One region of the Ureibacillus thermophilus genome, then DNA from elsewhere that is predicted to be linked to it. Evidence: a T-box and tRNA genes for the amino acid it is inferred to sense, from the RefSeq annotation. Region 1 holds a T-box; the other holds one or more tRNA genes.
What was found. A T-box is a leader RNA that pairs with one kind of tRNA and senses whether it is charged. The one in region 1 lies ahead of alaS (alanine--tRNA ligase), so its partner is inferred to be a tRNA-Ala.
Positions count from the first base shown of each region.

Region 2: it encodes a tRNA-Ala, which carries the amino acid that the T-box ahead of alaS (alanine--tRNA ligase) is inferred to sense. The anticodon was not compared.

Region 1 covers NZ_CP036528.1:2,179,379-2,187,652, forward strand. Annotated here, with positions in the region: gene mltG (endolytic transglycosylase MltG) at 1-249, opposite strand, end outside; gene DKZ56_RS15985 (DUF1292 domain-containing protein) at 461-967, opposite strand; gene DKZ56_RS10835 (DUF1292 domain-containing protein) at 1,042-1,356, opposite strand; gene ruvX (Holliday junction resolvase RuvX) at 1,466-1,891, opposite strand; gene DKZ56_RS10845 (IreB family regulatory phosphoprotein) at 1,895-2,161, opposite strand; gene alaS (alanine--tRNA ligase) at 2,266-4,926, opposite strand; T-box leader at 4,985-5,230, opposite strand; gene DKZ56_RS10855 (TerC family protein) at 5,374-6,057, shown strand; gene DKZ56_RS10860 (retropepsin-like aspartic protease) at 6,108-6,503, shown strand; gene DKZ56_RS10865 (sporulation protein) at 6,988-7,758, opposite strand; gene DKZ56_RS15830 (TetR-like C-terminal domain-containing protein) at 7,832-7,948, opposite strand; gene DKZ56_RS15570 (TetR/AcrR family transcriptional regulator) at 8,111-8,274, opposite strand, start outside.
Region 2 covers NZ_CP036528.1:379,124-387,397, reverse strand. Annotated here, with positions in the region: gene lysS (lysine--tRNA ligase) at 1-774, shown strand, start outside; rRNA gene rrf (5S ribosomal RNA) at 1,934-2,049, shown strand; tRNA gene DKZ56_RS01835 (tRNA-Val) at 2,060-2,135, shown strand; tRNA gene DKZ56_RS01830 (tRNA-Thr) at 2,141-2,216, shown strand; tRNA gene DKZ56_RS01825 (tRNA-Lys) at 2,221-2,295, shown strand; tRNA gene DKZ56_RS01820 (tRNA-Leu) at 2,304-2,388, shown strand; tRNA gene DKZ56_RS01815 (tRNA-Gly) at 2,403-2,477, shown strand; tRNA gene DKZ56_RS01810 (tRNA-Leu) at 2,481-2,569, shown strand; tRNA gene DKZ56_RS01805 (tRNA-Arg) at 2,590-2,666, shown strand; tRNA gene DKZ56_RS01800 (tRNA-Pro) at 2,686-2,762, shown strand; tRNA gene DKZ56_RS01795 (tRNA-Ala) at 2,774-2,849, shown strand; tRNA gene DKZ56_RS01790 (tRNA-Val) at 3,125-3,200, shown strand; tRNA gene DKZ56_RS01785 (tRNA-Thr) at 3,206-3,281, shown strand; tRNA gene DKZ56_RS01780 (tRNA-Lys) at 3,286-3,360, shown strand; tRNA gene DKZ56_RS01775 (tRNA-Gly) at 3,394-3,468, shown strand; partial or broken gene DKZ56_RS15880 (IS66 family transposase) at 3,489-3,893, opposite strand; gene tnpB (IS66 family insertion sequence element accessory protein TnpB) at 3,941-4,294, opposite strand; gene DKZ56_RS01760 (hypothetical protein) at 4,284-4,481, opposite strand; gene DKZ56_RS01755 (transposase domain-containing protein) at 4,676-4,837, opposite strand; rRNA gene rrf (5S ribosomal RNA) at 4,844-4,953, shown strand; gene DKZ56_RS15685 (transposase) at 5,080-5,532, opposite strand; partial or broken gene DKZ56_RS15680 (transposase) at 5,502-5,812, opposite strand; gene DKZ56_RS01745 (IS66 family transposase) at 6,148-6,420, shown strand; gene DKZ56_RS01740 (LytR/AlgR family response regulator transcription factor) at 6,699-7,370, opposite strand; gene aceA (isocitrate lyase) at 7,585-8,274, shown strand, end outside.

The DNA.
Region 1 (8,274 bases):
TCTTGCATCTTTAATAATACCATGTTCTTCCAATATTTTGGAAATGGCCGTAATCCCTGAACCTAAAGGAATTTCTACTTCGATTTGTTGATCTGAATCAGAATCAACCGGCTGAAGGGCACTTTTCACATAGATTGCGCCAAAAATGCCAATAAATAAAACAAGTGCGATAACAATGATTGTGACCCATGCAACAATTCGGCGAACTACTTTTCCTTCCTGTTTAAACTGCTTGATTTTATCCATCATCTCCTGGTCCACATATGTACCCCCTATCATTTCACTACATATGATAATAAATTACTGGATAGATGAACAATAATCAAATAGGTTTTGCGGTAATTCTATGTATTTGTACGTTTTTTGCTAAAAAAGGTTCGAATAATTGGCATTTTTATCGAATTATGTATATTCTTTCCTGCGGCGAATTCCAAAGAATCGCGCCGCAGAAAAATTCGATTTACTGTTGATTTAAATGCTCAAAAACTTCCTCAATTTTTTCCCATTCTTCATCAGATTCAACTGGAAAAATTTCATGAATTTCTCCATCTTCTGATTCTACAAAGCTTGCAGCAAAAAATTCACTATTTTCTTCATCATCAACTGTATAAATCACGTATTTCTTTCCAAATTCTTCTATTTCAAATTGATGAAGAACTTTGCATTCCACTTCATTTCCTTCTTCGTCAATCGCTGTAAAAGTTTTTCCTGAGAAAGTATCCACAAGGGTGTTATAAACTTCTTCCACCATATCCCACTCTTCATCGGTTTGAAGCTCTTGGAAATTTGTCATTTCTAAGTTTTCATCCAACTCAAACCGCACTGCCGAAATTTCGCCGTTTTCCTTTCCTTCCTCATCCACAACGCAATAAATGCAGTAAGAATGTTCATCAGTGTCAAAAGTAAACAACACTTTGCATGTTTTCATTCCATCTTCCGTTTCTAATTTGAAAAATTGCTGATCCATCGTATCCTCCTAATAAATAGACATAATCATACACAAGAAAAAAGTAGGCAATTCAATGCCTACTTTATCCTTTTTTATTCTTCGTCCTCGTCTTCTGACTCCCATTCTTCTTCGAGATTATTTAATACTTCTTCAACTAAATCCCATTCTTCTTCGGTTTCGATTGGGAGCAATTCTCCATCTTTTCCGTCCTCATCTGGAATGAAGGCAGAAGCAAAAATTTCGATTTGGCCTTCTTCATCTTCTTCTGCCCCAACATAGGTATATAATACGTAAGACTTTCCAAATTTCTCAGAATCAAATGTGTGGATTACTTGGCATAAATGCTCATTTCCATCTTCATCAACGACTGTAATAATATTTTCATCGAACTCATGGTTATGTGCCATGATGGTCACCTCTTCCTATAAAATACGCAAAATCTATATCATCCCCGACGATTGTCTAAAGGATTTTTACAAATCATTTCATTCATATTATTCACCCAACATGGGCTAATTATTTAAGAAATGATTTTCGGTCTAAATAACCTTGCAAAATCATAACGGCTGCCATCTTGTCGATGACTTTTTTTCTTTTCTTTCGGCTCACATCGGCTTCAATCAGCATTCGCTCAGCAGCCATCGTTGTCAACCGTTCATCCCAAAGCGTCACTGGCAAATTGAACGTCTCTTCCAAGAGCTTTTTGTATTTTTCTGAAGCTTCGCCGCGGGGCCCCACCGTATTGTTCATATTTTTTGGATACCCTACGACAAACTCCGTCACGCCATATTCTTTGAGAAGCTCTCTAATTCGTTCAATACCGAATTCGCCAGCTTCTTCATCTATATGAATCGTTTCGATCCCTTGAGCAGTCAACCCCAATGGATCGCTGATTGCAATGCCAACCGTTTTTGTACCGACATCTAATCCCATAACTCTCATTGATTATTCCTCTTGATGATGTCTAATGTAGAATTTCACAAGCTCTTCTAAAATTTCATCCCGTTCAAGTTTGCGAATTAAATTTCGTGCATCTTGATGGCGAGGAATGTATGCCGGATCACCAGATAATAAGTACCCTACAATTTGGTTTGTTGGATTATATCCTTTTTCCTGTAATGCAGAGTACACTTTCAGCATAACTTGCTTGACTTCTTCTTCCATTGATTCTTCTGGAAAACTAAATTTCATCGTTTGATCGAACGAATTCAAGACCAGCACCTCGCTTTCAGAAATCAGGAGTTGGAAATTCTCGCTCCATTTTCTCTATTATAACTGATTCAACGGGTCAGCGAAATAGATTTGTTCCCCAGTTTTTATAGAGATTTTACAAAATTATATACAGATTGAAGAGCTTCATCTAGTTTAGATGCATCTTTTGCACCTGCCATCGCCATGTCAGGACGTCCGCCGCCTTTTCCTCCGCATTGTTCTGCAACGGATTTTACGATATTGCCTGCATGATATTCTTTTCCAGCAATATCTTTTGTCACCCCTGCGCAAAGCATTACTTTGCCATCGCTAACAGCTCCGAGGACGATAACTGCTTTCTCCAACTTCGCTTTTAAGTCATCCATCATTTGACGAAGTTGATTATTATCTTTTGCTTCTACCCGTGTAGATAATACAGTGATTTCGCCAATTTTTTGCGCTGCATCGAGAACGCTTGCCGCTTCAAGGTTCGCCAATTTTTGGGATAGCGAATCATTTTCGCGTTGCAATTCTTTATATTCAGCTTGCAATCCATGAATTCGCATTACTAAATCTTTTGGATTTGCTTTAAATTGAGCGGCTGCCTCATGCAAGATTCTTTCTTCTTCTTTCACTGCCAAATAAGCGCCTTTGCCAGTCACAGCCTCAATACGTCTTACGCCAGCACCAATTCCGCCTTCTGAAACGATTTTAAACAATCCAATTTCAGATGTGCGGTTTACATGCAGACCACCACAAAGCTCGATGGAATAATCGCTGACTTGTACGACGCGTACAATATCGCCGTATTTTTCGCCGAATAGCGCCATCGCACCCATTGCTTTTGCTTCATCAATCGGCATTTCTTCGATAACCACTTCAATATCTTCCCAAATTTTTTCGTTCACGATGCGCTCAATTTGTTCAAGTTCTTCTTTAGATGCTTGTCCAAAGTGAGTAAAGTCAAAACGCAAACGGTCTGGTCCTACATATGAACCTGCTTGGTTAACGTGTTCACCTAGCACGTCTTTTAATGCCCGGTGTAGAAGGTGAGTCGCTGTATGGTTTTTCACGATAAGCTTGCGTTCTTCTTTATTCACCACAGCTTTCACTGGATCGTCAAGACGCATTTCACCGGATTCAACCACAACTGTATGAAGATGCTGGCCGTTTGGTGCAACTTGTACATCTTTTACAACAGCTCTAAATGTATCGCCTTCAATTACACCTTTATCCGCAATTTGACCACCCATTTCTGCATAGAAAGGTGTTTCAGCCAAAATCACTAGCACTTCTTCGCCTTCTGAAGCCAAATCTACAAGCTCGCCGTTTGATACAATGGCAGCAACTTTCGTATCGCTTTCTTCCACTTCATAACCAACAAAGACAGAAGGCACTTTTAAGTTTGTCAACACTTCATTTTGCACTTGCATGGAATCAACATCCACACGGGCATTTCTCGCACGCTCCCGTTGTTTTTCCATTTCTCTTTCGAAACCTTCATAGTCAACCGTCATGCCATGTTCAGCAGCATATTCTTCCGTTAATTCAACAGGGAAGCCGTACGTATCATATAAACGGAATACATCTTCGCCTGGAATTTCAGTAAGTCCTAATTTTTTCTCCCGTTCAACAACTTCGTTCAAAATTTCAAGACCGGCATCAAGTGTCTCTAAGAAACGAATTTCTTCATTTTTTACAACCCGTTGAATAAATTCACATTTTTCGCTTACTTCCGGATAGAAGTCTTTCATAATTTCGCCAACAGTTGGAACAAGTTCATACATAAATGGTTTTTCAATGCCGATTTGTTTTGCATATCTTACTGCGCGACGCAATAAACGGCGGATTACATACCCGCGTCCTTCATTGGATGGAAGCGCACCGTCACCAATGGCAAATGCTACTGTACGGATATGGTCTGCAATCACTTTAAACGGTGTATTGATGTCTTCTTTATTATTGAAAATTTCTTTTAGATCAATTTCACCAGGACGTTTATATCGGCGATTTGCAAATTCCTCAACTTTTTCAATAATCGGCATGAATAAATCTGTATCAAAGTTTGTTGGTACATTTTGCACAACGGAAGCCATCCGCTCAAGACCCATACCTGTATCGATGTTTTGTTTTGGCAGCGGCGTATAAGTACCGTCTGGATTATGGTTGAATTGAGAGAACACCAAGTTCCAAATTTCTAAGTAGCGTTCGTTTTCTCCACCTGGGAACAACTCTGGGTCATTTGGATCATTTCCATATTCTGGGCCTCGATCATAGAAAATTTCTGAGTTTGGACCGGATGGACCTTCCCCAATATCCCAGAAGTTTCCTTCGATGCGGATGATTCGTTCTTCCGGCAAGCCAATTTCATTCTTCCAAATGTTATAAGCTTCTTCGTCTTCAGGATGGATAGTTACAGAAAGCAATTCAGGATTGAATCCCATCCATTTAGGGTCTGTTAAAAATTCCCAAGCATAATGAATCGCTTCTCTTTTGAAGTAATCCCCGATAGAGAAGTTCCCCAACATTTCAAAGAATGTATGGTGGCGAGCTGTTTTCCCTACATTTTCAATATCATTTGTCCGAATGGATTTTTGAGCATTTGTAATACGTGGATTTGCAGGAATTTCACGGCCATCAAAATATTTTTTTAACGTTGCCACCCCTGAGTTAATCCATAAAAGGGATGGGTCATTCACTGGAATTAATGAAGCTGATGGTTCTACTGCATGGCCTTTTTCGACAAAGAAATCTAAAAATTTGCGGCGAATTTCTGCTGCTTTCATTTTTGCTTAACCTCCTATTAATTTTTTGTTTGACAAAATGAAAAAAGTCTTCATCCCAGTAAGGGACGAAGACGTACTATTCGCGGTACCACCCTCGTTACAGTTTCCGTAAGTTTCGGCAAAAGGAATTTGTCTATTAGCCATTAGAAACTGTCACTTTAGCCACTGTAACGTTAGTGAACGGCAGGGATTAGCTGCACTCAGGAGTAGCTTTCCGCAATTGCCGCAGTGGAGATTCTTTCAGCCCAGGGAATCTCTCTCTTTACACTCAGCAAAAACGTACTTTCTCCTTCATCGTGTTCAAATTTTATCCATTTTGACATTTTCTCTGTAAATTATATGAAATGCGCTAAGTCATGTCAATAAAAATAGCAGCCGCTTTATTTCTTAATATGGAAACTCGTTCATATACTTTCCAAAAAAACAGAAAGAATAGGAGAAGTATATATGGAAATGATGTCTTTCGAATTTTTTACAGCACTTTTGTCCATCATTTTTATCGATCTTGTTCTTGCAGGAGATAATGCTTTATTAATCGGAATGGTAGCAAAAAATTTGCCAACTAAGCAACAAAAAAAGGTTATTGTGGTTGGAACGCTTGCTGCCATTTTCATGCGCATTCTCTTTACAATAATGGCGGTAAAATTATTGGAAATTGATGGTTTACTCTTCATTGGCGGCGTTTTATTGGTCTATATCGCTTTGAAACTGCTGGCGACAGAAGAAAGCAACGATATCCGACCATCTGCAAAATCCTTTTTGGGTGCCGTTTGGACAATCATGCTTGCCGATTTTTTAATGGGCATTGACAATATTATGGCCGTTGCTGGCGCTTCTTCCGGAAACATGCTGTTGGTGGCAATTGGTCTTTTCATCTCCATTCCAATTATTGTGTGGGGAAGCACCATTGTCATTGGCATCATCGAAAGATTTCCGCTCTTCATTTATTTAGGCGCAGCCGTACTTGCATGGACTGCTTCAAAAATGATGATAAAAGATGCTTATGTGCAGCCTTATTTAACAAATCCATTGCCTATCATTTTATTCCAATTATTATTAATTTTTATTGTTGTTTTTATTGGGTATCTATTGCGCAGCAGAGATAAAGGAAAATCCCACCAATTTGAATAATTTATCAATTTCTGAAATAAGATGGGATAAAAAGGGTATGGGGGCTTAATATGCAATTAATTTTCGAAGACGGTTTGCTGCTTTCAACTATTGAAATTTGCTATAAAGGAAAAAGAAAATATTTGAATCGTGTTGCCATCGATTCAGGGGCCTCCCATTCTTTCATCGATATCGATTCAGTTGAAGACTTAGGAATTGCCTTTGAAAATGGAGACCCTTTAATTTGCCATTCAGGAATCGGCGGGGCGGAATATAGTTTTTCAAAAAATATCGATTATATAAAAATCGGAGAAAAAATCTTCCGAGAAGTACCCATTGATTTTGGCACTTTAAGGGGATTTAATATTCAGGGATTGATTGGGCTAGATATATTAAAATCCGGAGAGTTTCTATTAGATTTAAAAAATTTGCAACTCATTGCAATCGATGAGAAAAAATTAGCATAATGGAATCGCAAGCAGGACATGCTCTATTTAAAAAACATCACTTTCTCCAAAGAGAAAATGATGTTTTTTTTGATATGTTATTAAAAATTGATTTCCGTTCCGGGGACGCTTTCCGCAGGCCCTCCTCTGAGTCATTCCTTCGCTCCTCGTGGTCTAGAGAGGGCTCGTCGCAGGAAAACTTTGCTTTGCCACTAAGCGTGCGCGACAGGAACTCGCCCCGTCATTCCAATCAATTTTTAGTTATCAAAACTCTTTCAGCTACCCCTATAATTTTTTGTTTATGTCCCAGCCCCTGCTTTTTCTTAATTGGCGCCATTTATTGCTTGGCGACTATTTTATCCATTCTGACGATTATGTTTCCCTTTAAGGCGATTATTTTCCCTAAACTGGCGATTTTCCGATATTCTCAGAGGACATCAGCGAATAGCTAAAATCCATACAAAAAGAGCGAATGAGTTTTTCCATTCACCCTTTTCACGGTTTCTTACACATATCTTGAAATGATTTGCTGAAGTTTATCTTCTACCCGGTTATAATCCGCTTCAGTGATCGTCACACGAACGAGGCTTTCATCGATATCCAACATTTCCGCAAACAAACCGCCAAGCCCCCGAGCTTTCCGATCCACTTCCAATAATAACTCCACTGCTCCTTCCTGTTGAGCTAAAAAGGCGATTTCCAACTCATCCAATCGGCCGCGGAAAGGACCGGAAATCGGCACAAATTCAAATTCTTGAATAAATGGATAATTTCTTCGATAACGTAAAGACACTTGCTCATTTTCCGCTTTTCGAAGACGGAAACCTAAATTTTGTACAGCTTCCAAAACTCTGGATGCCAACCTTGACGGGCGCACTTCCATATAGTCTTTATCCGTTGAATCAACGCCGCTTTGTATATCTAATTCCGTTTTCACCCATACTCTTGTGCTTCCAATTGTAAGAGGCGTATCTACAGGCAGTTTAAAAGAAAATGGGATGATTTTTACTTCATTTGCTTGAATTGTAAACGGATCGCTTATTTTAAATTTATAGAAAGCATATGGAACTGTCACTTTCCGGTCATCGATTTCTTTAATATACGTCGTGTATAAAGTAAAGTAAATTGTATGAATCCGTTGCTCAACATTTCCCCCATACACTTCCACTTCGCCGCGAACTGTCTCGCCGGCACTGTAAGAAGATTTCTCCAGCTGCGTATCTACTTTGGCAGAACCAATTCCTAAAGATGCAAGCATTTTATTAAAAAATGACATTTAAACTCCTCCTTATTTGCAAATTTCCTCTTAATCATACGATTCAATGTCCAAAAAGTTTCAATTAGGGGAATTATGGATTTATAATAAATGAAATAATCTCCACATACATAGCCGTCATTTCTTCAGGTGTTTTATCCATGCCGTTTTGAATCCATTGTTCTATCAACCCTAAAAAGGCCGCCGTAATGAAGGATCAAAAATAATCAATAGGCACTTTTAGATTTTTAGTGAAATGTTCATTTTTTCCAAGTTCTTCTGTAATTTTTTAATAAAGGCATCCTGCATGCGAAAATGAAACTCCGTACTTCCATGAACACTTAAAAAGATTTTTAAAACATTGGAATAGTCTTCAAAAAAAGCGAAATAACATCTCTTGCTCTTTTTCAAAAGTAATGGTGGATGTATAGCGTGCTTGCAACTGATCGATATAATCACCTAATTTTGAAAACAGCTCTTCTTCCATTTTCTCTTGCAAATCATATTTATCTTTATAATGCAAAGAAAAAGTACCTC
Region 2 (8,274 bases), 1.2 Mb from region 1:
ATTGTGGGCGGACTTGAAAAAGTTTATGAAATTGGACGGGTATTCCGCAATGAAGGTATTTCTACGCGTCATAATCCGGAATTCACTTTATTGGAACTATACGGTGCTTATTTAGATTACCGAGATATTATGGAGCTTACGGAAAACTTAATTTCCCATGTAGCTCAAGAAGTACTTGGCACAACGAAAATCCAATACGGTGAATATGAAATCGATCTTTCTCCAGGTTGGAAACGCGTGCATATGGTAGATGCTATTAAAGAAGTGACTGGTGTTGACTTCTGGCAGCCAATGTCGCTTGAAGAAGCAAGAAATTTGGCGAAAGAACATGGTGTTGAAATTCAGGAAATGCATGAAGTAGGGCACATTATCAATGAGTTTTTTGAACAAAAAGTAGAAGAAACATTAATTCAACCAACCTTTGTATATGGTCATCCGGTTGAAATTTCACCGCTTGCTAAGAAAAATCCAGAAGATGAACGCTTCACAGATCGATTTGAATTGTTTATTGTTCGCCGTGAACATGCGAATGCTTTTACTGAATTAAACGATCCAATCGACCAAAGAGAACGTTTTGAAGCGCAATTAGCTGAAAAAGCAGCAGGTAATGACGAAGCGCATGAAATGGACGAAGACTTCATTGAGGCTCTGGAATATGGTATGCCTCCAACAGGCGGTTTAGGAATCGGTATCGACCGTTTAGTGATGCTATTGACAAACTCTCAATCCATCCGTGACGTATTACTATTCCCAACAATGCGTCCAAGAGATTAATATAATTAATTACTGAGGCTGGGACATAAACAAAAAATTATAGGGGTAGCTGAAAGAGTTTCGATAAAAAATTGATTGAAGTGACGGGGCGAGTTCCTGTCGCGCACGCTTAGTCGCAAAGCGGAGCAAGTTCAAGGAAATAAATTCAAAGCTTTCCTGCGACGAGCACTCTCGAGACCACGAGGAGCGAAGGAATGACTCAGAGGAGGCTCGAGCTGGGCCCGCGGAAAGCGTCCCCGGAACGGAAATCAATTTTTAATAACATATCAAAAAAACATCGTTTTCTCTAAAGAGAAAGTGATGTTTTTTAGATTTGTCCCAGCCTCTTCTTCTATTCTTTTATAATAAAAACCTTTCATAGATATAGTTGATTTATTAATCCGAGATTTGAGAACAAGGAATTAAAAAAATATAATAAAATGTGTTGACGAATAAAGTTAGTGATGTTATTATATAAAAGCTGTCGCTAAGAAATAAGTTATTACAATAAAAACCTTCGATGAAGCGATTGCTAAAAAAGTATTGACACTCAATTCTTTGAATGATATAATATAAGAGTTGTCGTTTGATGAACCTTGAAAACTGAACACCAAAACGTTAATGTTTAAAATTCTAATTCGTTAACCCTCGTTGGCGAATTAGAGACGGACAAATTTTGAGCTTAATCAAATTTTCTTTTATGGAGAGTTTGATCCTGGCTCAGGACGAACGCTGGCGGCGTGCCTAATACATGCAAGTCGAGCGGACCAATTAAGAAGCTTGCTTTTTGATTGGTTAGCGGCGGACGGGTGAGTAACACGTGGGTAACCTGCCCTATAGACCGGGATAACTCGCGGAAACGCGAGCTAATACCGGATAACACATCGAAGCGCATGCTTCGGTGTTGAAAGATGGTTCTGCTATCACTATAGGATGGGCCCGCGGCGCATTAGCTAGTTGGTGGGGTAACGGCCTACCAAGGCGACGATGCGTAGCCGACCTGATAGGTCCGAGGTGGAAGCACGGTGACGTGTGGAGCTGACGGATACTAATCGATCGAGGACTTAACCAATATCCTTTCAATGTCGTTATCCAGTTTTGAAGGAACAAAAATTATTTTAAAAAAACACTTGCAATTTCTGAACAAAGTGATATAATAATTCATGTTCCAAATAAATAGTCTAGTGACGATGGCGAAGAGGTCACACCCGTTCCCATACCGAACACGGAAGTTAAGCTCTTCAGCGCCGATGGTAGTTGGGGGCTTCCCCCTGCGAGAGTAGGACGTCGCTAGGCTAAAAAAAACGGAGGATTAGCTCAGCTGGGAGAGCACCTGCCTTACAAGCAGGGGGTCGGCGGTTCGATCCCGTCATCCTCCACCATATTTGCCGGCGTAGCTCAACTGGTAGAGCAACTGACTTGTAATCAGTAGGTTGAGGGTTCGATTCCTTTCGCCGGCACCATTACGAGCCATTAGCTCAGTGGTAGAGCATCTGACTTTTAATCAGAGGGTCGAAGGTTCGAGTCCTTCATGGCTCACCATTTATTTCGCGGGTGTGGCGGAATTGGCAGACGCACTAGACTTAGGATCTAGCGCCTTACGGCGTGGGGGTTCGACTCCCTTCACCCGCACCATAGTTTCAAATTTTGCGGAAGTAGTTCAGTGGTAGAACACCACCTTGCCAAGGTGGGGGTCGCGGGTTCGAACCCCGTCTTCCGCTCCAACTGCCGGGGTGGCGGAATTGGCAGACGCACAGGACTTAAAATCCTGCGGTAGGTGACTACCGTACCGGTTCGACTCCGGTCCTCGGCACCAATCAATATAAACAACATAAAGCGCCAGTAGCTCAATTGGATAGAGCGTCTGACTACGGATCAGAAGGTTGTGGGTTCGACTCCTGCCTGGCGCGCCATAATAAAAAATAAAAGAACCGGGAAGTAGCTCAGCTTGGTAGAGCACTTGGTTTGGGACCAAGGGGTCGCAGGTTCGAATCCTGTCTTCCCGACCATGCGTTATATAGGGGCATTAGCTCAGCTGGGAGAGCGCCTGCTTTGCACGCAGGAGGTCAGCGGTTCGATCCCGCTATGCTCCACCATGAACCTTGAAAACTGAACACCAAAACGTTAATGTTTAAATGATCTAATTCGTTAACCCTCGTTGACGGATTAGAAATGGACAAATTTTGAGCTTAATCAAATTTTCTTTTATGGAGAGTTTGATCCTGGCTCAGGACGAACGCTGGCGGCGTGCCTAATACATGCAAGTCGAGCGGGAAGCACGGTGACGTGTGGAGCTGACGGATACTAATCGATCGAGGACTTAACCAATATCCTTTCAATGTCGTTATCCAGTTTTGAGAGAACAACTCATGGAGGATTAGCTCAGCTGGGAGAGCACCTGCCTTACAAGCAGGGGGTCGGCGGTTCGATCCCGTCATCCTCCACCATATTTGCCGGCGTAGCTCAATTGGTAGAGCAACTGACTTGTAATCAGTAGGTTGAGGGTTCGATTCCTTTCGCCGGCACCATTATGAGCCATTAGCTCAGTGGTAGAGCATCTGACTTTTAATCAGAGGGTCGAAGGTTCGAGTCCTTCATGGCTCACCATTATTTTTAAAAATTTATGAATCTTTTCGTTTTGCGGAAGTAGTTCAGTGGTAGAACACCACCTTGCCAAGGTGGGGGTCGCGGGTTCGAACCCCGTCTTCCGCTCCAACTGCCGGGGTGGCGGAATTGCGATGGTAGATTGGATGAAGCCAATCCTCCGCGATTCGAATCACCCAGTTCGATAAATTTTTATCGTTTGTAAGGAGACCATAACGGTTCCATTCCTTTATCTGGCGATATAAAGGTAAATATTGAACAAACTTATCGTAGATGATTTTTGCCAAGACCGTTGGTCCAGCAATACTTCGTTGAATCGCTGGTTGTGGTGCTCGATGGTAGATTGGATGAAGCCAATCCTCCGCGATTCGAATCACCCAGTTCGATAAATTTTTATCGTTTGTAAGGAGACCATAACGGTTCCATTCCTTTACCTGGCGATATAAAGGTAAATATTGAACAAACTTATCGTAGATGATTTTTGCCAAGACCGTTGGTCCAGCAATACTTCGTTGAATCGCTGGTTGTGGTGCTTTCCGTACAAATTCAATAATGTCTTGATTATATCACTAGTAATCATTGGTTAAAAGACACCTTTTTTAGATTTTTGTATGGCTTTCGGTTGATGAATTGTGAGTCCTTCAAGTAACCAACGAAGTTGTTGTTGTGTGAGCCGACGAACTTCATTTTCATTTCGTGGCCACTGGAGTTTGCCATTATCCAATCGTTTATAAAGCATAGCGAAGCCATCTCCATCAAAGTATAAACATTTATAACGATCTTTCCTTCGACCGCAAAACAAGAAGATTGCCTCGCTGTATGGATCGAGTTCGAATGAATCCTGAATTAGCGTTGCTAGACCGTCGATTCCTTTTCGCATATCTGTATGACCGCAAATGATATAGATATTTTTGCATTTTGTAAAATCATGAATCATTTCGATTCAACTCCCTGATAACCGCTTGAAGTAATTGAGGTTTGACACCGGGGTAGAAGGAGATTTTACATTGATTGGATTGAATGACGCATATTGGTCTGAGTGCACCACGACTTGCTGGGGATGGAGTTGGATCAGATTTGGACTCTAATTTTACAGGCACGATATTGAGTTTTTCCGTTGCCAAAAAAAGAACACCTCCTCTGTAATTGTTACTTTCATCTTACAGGAAGGTGTCATTGATTTGTAGGCGTTGTTTGATTTCGGGCTTACTTTTGTATGAAGGGTAAGCCCGAAATATGTGAGATAAATAAAAAAATGCGCACCCTCTGGTACGCACGATGAATAGCCCTTCAATCCCAAGTTTTTTCGGATTGAGGGCTATTTTGCCATTGCACATGATTCACGAATTGTTTTCGACCATGGCAAATAGCGATCTAATATTTCTGGCTGTTGATGGATTGGTAAACTTGGGAGTTCCGACAATACTTTCACTAAGTATTGATAAAAATCAATTCCATTAGCTTTTGCCGTTTCAGCCAAGCTTAAACAGATGGCATTTGCATCGGCTCCCGTCCCATACCGAACACGGAAGTTAAGCTCTTCAGCGCCGATGGTAGTTGGGGGCTTCCCCCTGCGAGAGTAGGACGTCGCTTCGCAAGGATGGCACCACTAAAACCGTGGTGCTTTTTTAGGTTCTTTGTCAAATGGTGTTGGTGAATAAATTTTAGTGACATTATTTGGTAATATGTAATCGGATGGCTTAGGGGAAATTCGAGGTTCCCCTAAGCTGTTTTTATTTTCGCTAAGTTTTGGGTAATGAATATTCGGTTTCTAAAGTGATAGAAGGATCGATAACCGAAAGAAATGCGTTTAATCACCTTGATTTTGTTATTAATCCCCTCTAAAATGCCGTTGTTATAATCGTATTTCAACGTATTCTCCACGTAATTGATGTATTTGTTGATTGTCTTGATGGCGATTTTCATATAGCTGGAAAAGATATTTTGTTTATTCTCTAATGTTTTCTTTAGGAGCTCAAAGTCTTTGATTTTGATGCAATGTTGCACGTATTGATATAACTCATAGGACGCCTTTAATTCAGAATCTAAATCAATGAGATAGTGGAGAATCTCCACCTCACACATATGCTTTTTAAAGCAACGATGATATGTATAGATCTTATAATCAAGTTTTGTTTGATCTTTCAGAAGGAGCTTCCAGTATTTTTTTTCAATTTATTGTAATTCTTTTTATCCCGATTCATGACGTTGATGCGCGTTTTGTTTAAAGCTCTGCTAAATAGTTGGAGGATATGGAATTTGTCGAGTATGATTTCCGCTTTAGGAAAAACTTCTTGGAAATATAAGGGCTGTACATATCGATGACAATCGTTTTTACCGCATCTCTCGCCTTCTTGGAATACCGTAAGAAATACTCTTTGAGGACAGGTAATCTCCGGTCCTCCACGATATCCACAATCTCCCCCGTTTCAGAGTCGCAGAAAATAAAGGACATCGCTCCAGCTGCGGATTTCACTGATTTAAGCTCATCAAAACACAAATGCTTTGGAAGGTAGTGAACATTTGGTTGATAATAGCTTTTTTAATCGTTTCGGTAGAACAAAAATTTTCATCAAATGTGATATTTTTGTCTTTTATATTGAGTAGGTTTCGTATAGAATGATGGTAAGACTGTGACATCACTCCTTGTAAATGTGGTTTTGGTCGATTACATTTTACCAGAGTTTTGTCACTGTCTCATTTTTTTGTTCAAAAAAATTGGTGCTGGTTGTATCCACCAACACCAAATATTATAGAGCCAAAAGCTTTTCTGTATGATGGCGCATTGAAATGGACATCAACTCAGCTGAAAATGCGATTCGGCCGAATGTCATTGGACGAAAAAACTGGCTGTTTTCCGTGAGTGAATCGGGAGCCGATGCAAATGCCATCTGTTTAAGCTTGGCTGAAACGGTAAAAGCGAATGGAATTGATTTTTATCAATACTTAGTGAAATTGTTGTCGGAACTTCCAAGTTTACCAATCCATCAACAGCCAGAGATATTAAATCGCTATTTGCCATGGTCGAAAACGATTCGTGAATCATGCTCAATGGAAAAATAGCCCTCAATCCGAAAAACTTGGGATTGACGGGCTATTCGTCATGTGTACCAGAAGGGTGCGCATTTTTTTATTTATCTCACATATTTCGGGCTTACGATACAACCAGCACCAAATATTATAGAGCCCTTTTTTATTTTGTAAAAAAAAACCTTCACATTCACATCCAAAACTCTCATACTAATCCTGGTTGTCTGAGAGGATTGTAGAGAGACATGGATGTGAATTTCCAATTTTGAATATATCAAAACAAAATTCTATTGCTGTTACTGATAGGTTAGTTAAAACTCCAGCACTTTTCGCAAATCATTGATATAAGATTGGCTGACAGGTAATTCAATTCCACTTTTTAGTTGAATGATAAAATTGGTTGTGATGTCTTTTGTAATATTTTTGATAAAGTAAATATTTAAAATATAGGAACGATGAATTCGAATGAAAAATTCTGGCAATCTTGATTCCAGCTCTTTGAGTGTAAAGTTAGTTTTAAATAGTTCATTATTAGCATAAAACCAAGTCCGTTTTTGCAAACTTTCAATATACGTAATTTCTTCTACAGGCACAGGTACCCATGTATCTTCCTGTTTTCCGGTTAAAAATCTATAAGGTTCTTTCTTTTCTGGAGTGTAGGTAGAAGGGAAAATAATGATAAGTGCCGCTATTTTTTGATCCAAATAAATAGGATAGCCTATAACGAAATATGGATAACCTAATATAGATGAATCAACGACGATATCGCTTTTCATTCGTGTTTGTATAACGCGAGCAGCAACACTTTCAGGATGAATTTTTTCATTTAGTGTTAAATGCATATGTTCAATACTTGGTGAGTAATGAATATAAGAATCTTCGCAAGCTAATGCAATGGATGCATTTTTCGGAATCCAATCTTTTAATATAGTATTAAATTGCTCCAACCCCTTATTTGAAATAACAACAGAATTGATCTCCACATGAACTTCCCCCTTTTGTAAAATTCAGAATCTTTAGTATTCATCCCCTAAAATAAACTTTTTATCTTGAAAATTTGGTATTTCGTCGCAAATTTATGCATTTTTATCTGGTCTGTTATATATTAGGTTTATAATAAATATACCTGTTATGAAACAGAATGTAAATTACTTTTCTAACAGAGTGTATTGAATTAAAGGGGAAGGTGTGAAGGAAATGTTAACACAGCAAGAAAGAAAAGAAAGAGTAGAAGCACTAAAAAAAGATTGGGCTGAAAATCCACGTTGGAAAGGAATCGAACGCCCATATACTGCTGAAGAAGTAGTAAAATTACAGGGGTCTGTAGTGGTTGAGCATACGTTGGCAAAACGTGGTGCAGCTAAACTTTGGAAACTTCTACATGAAGAAGAATTCATTAATGCATTAGGGGCATTGACTGGTAACCAAGCGGTACAACAAGTTAAAGCTGGTTTAAAAGCTATTTATCTATCAGGTTGGCAAGTAGCTGCTGATGCTAACTTGGCAGGTCATATGTATCCAGACCAATCATTATACCCTGCAAACTCAGTTCCTGCTGTAGTAAAACGAATCAACCAAGCATTACAACGTGCTGATCAAATAGAACATGCAGAAGGCCGCGACGATGATTTTGATTGGTTTGCACCAATCGTTGCCGATGCAGAAGCAGGATTCGGCGGTCCGCTTAACGTGTTTGAATTAGTAAAAGCAATGATTGAAGCGGGTGCTGCTGGAGTACACTTAGAAGACCAATTAGCTTCTGAGAAAAAATGTGGTCACTTAGGCGGTAAAGTATTACTTCCAACACAAAATGCTGTTCGCAACCTTATTGCTGCACGCTTAGCTGCAGACGTAATGGGTGTAGATACAATCTTAATTGCTAGAACT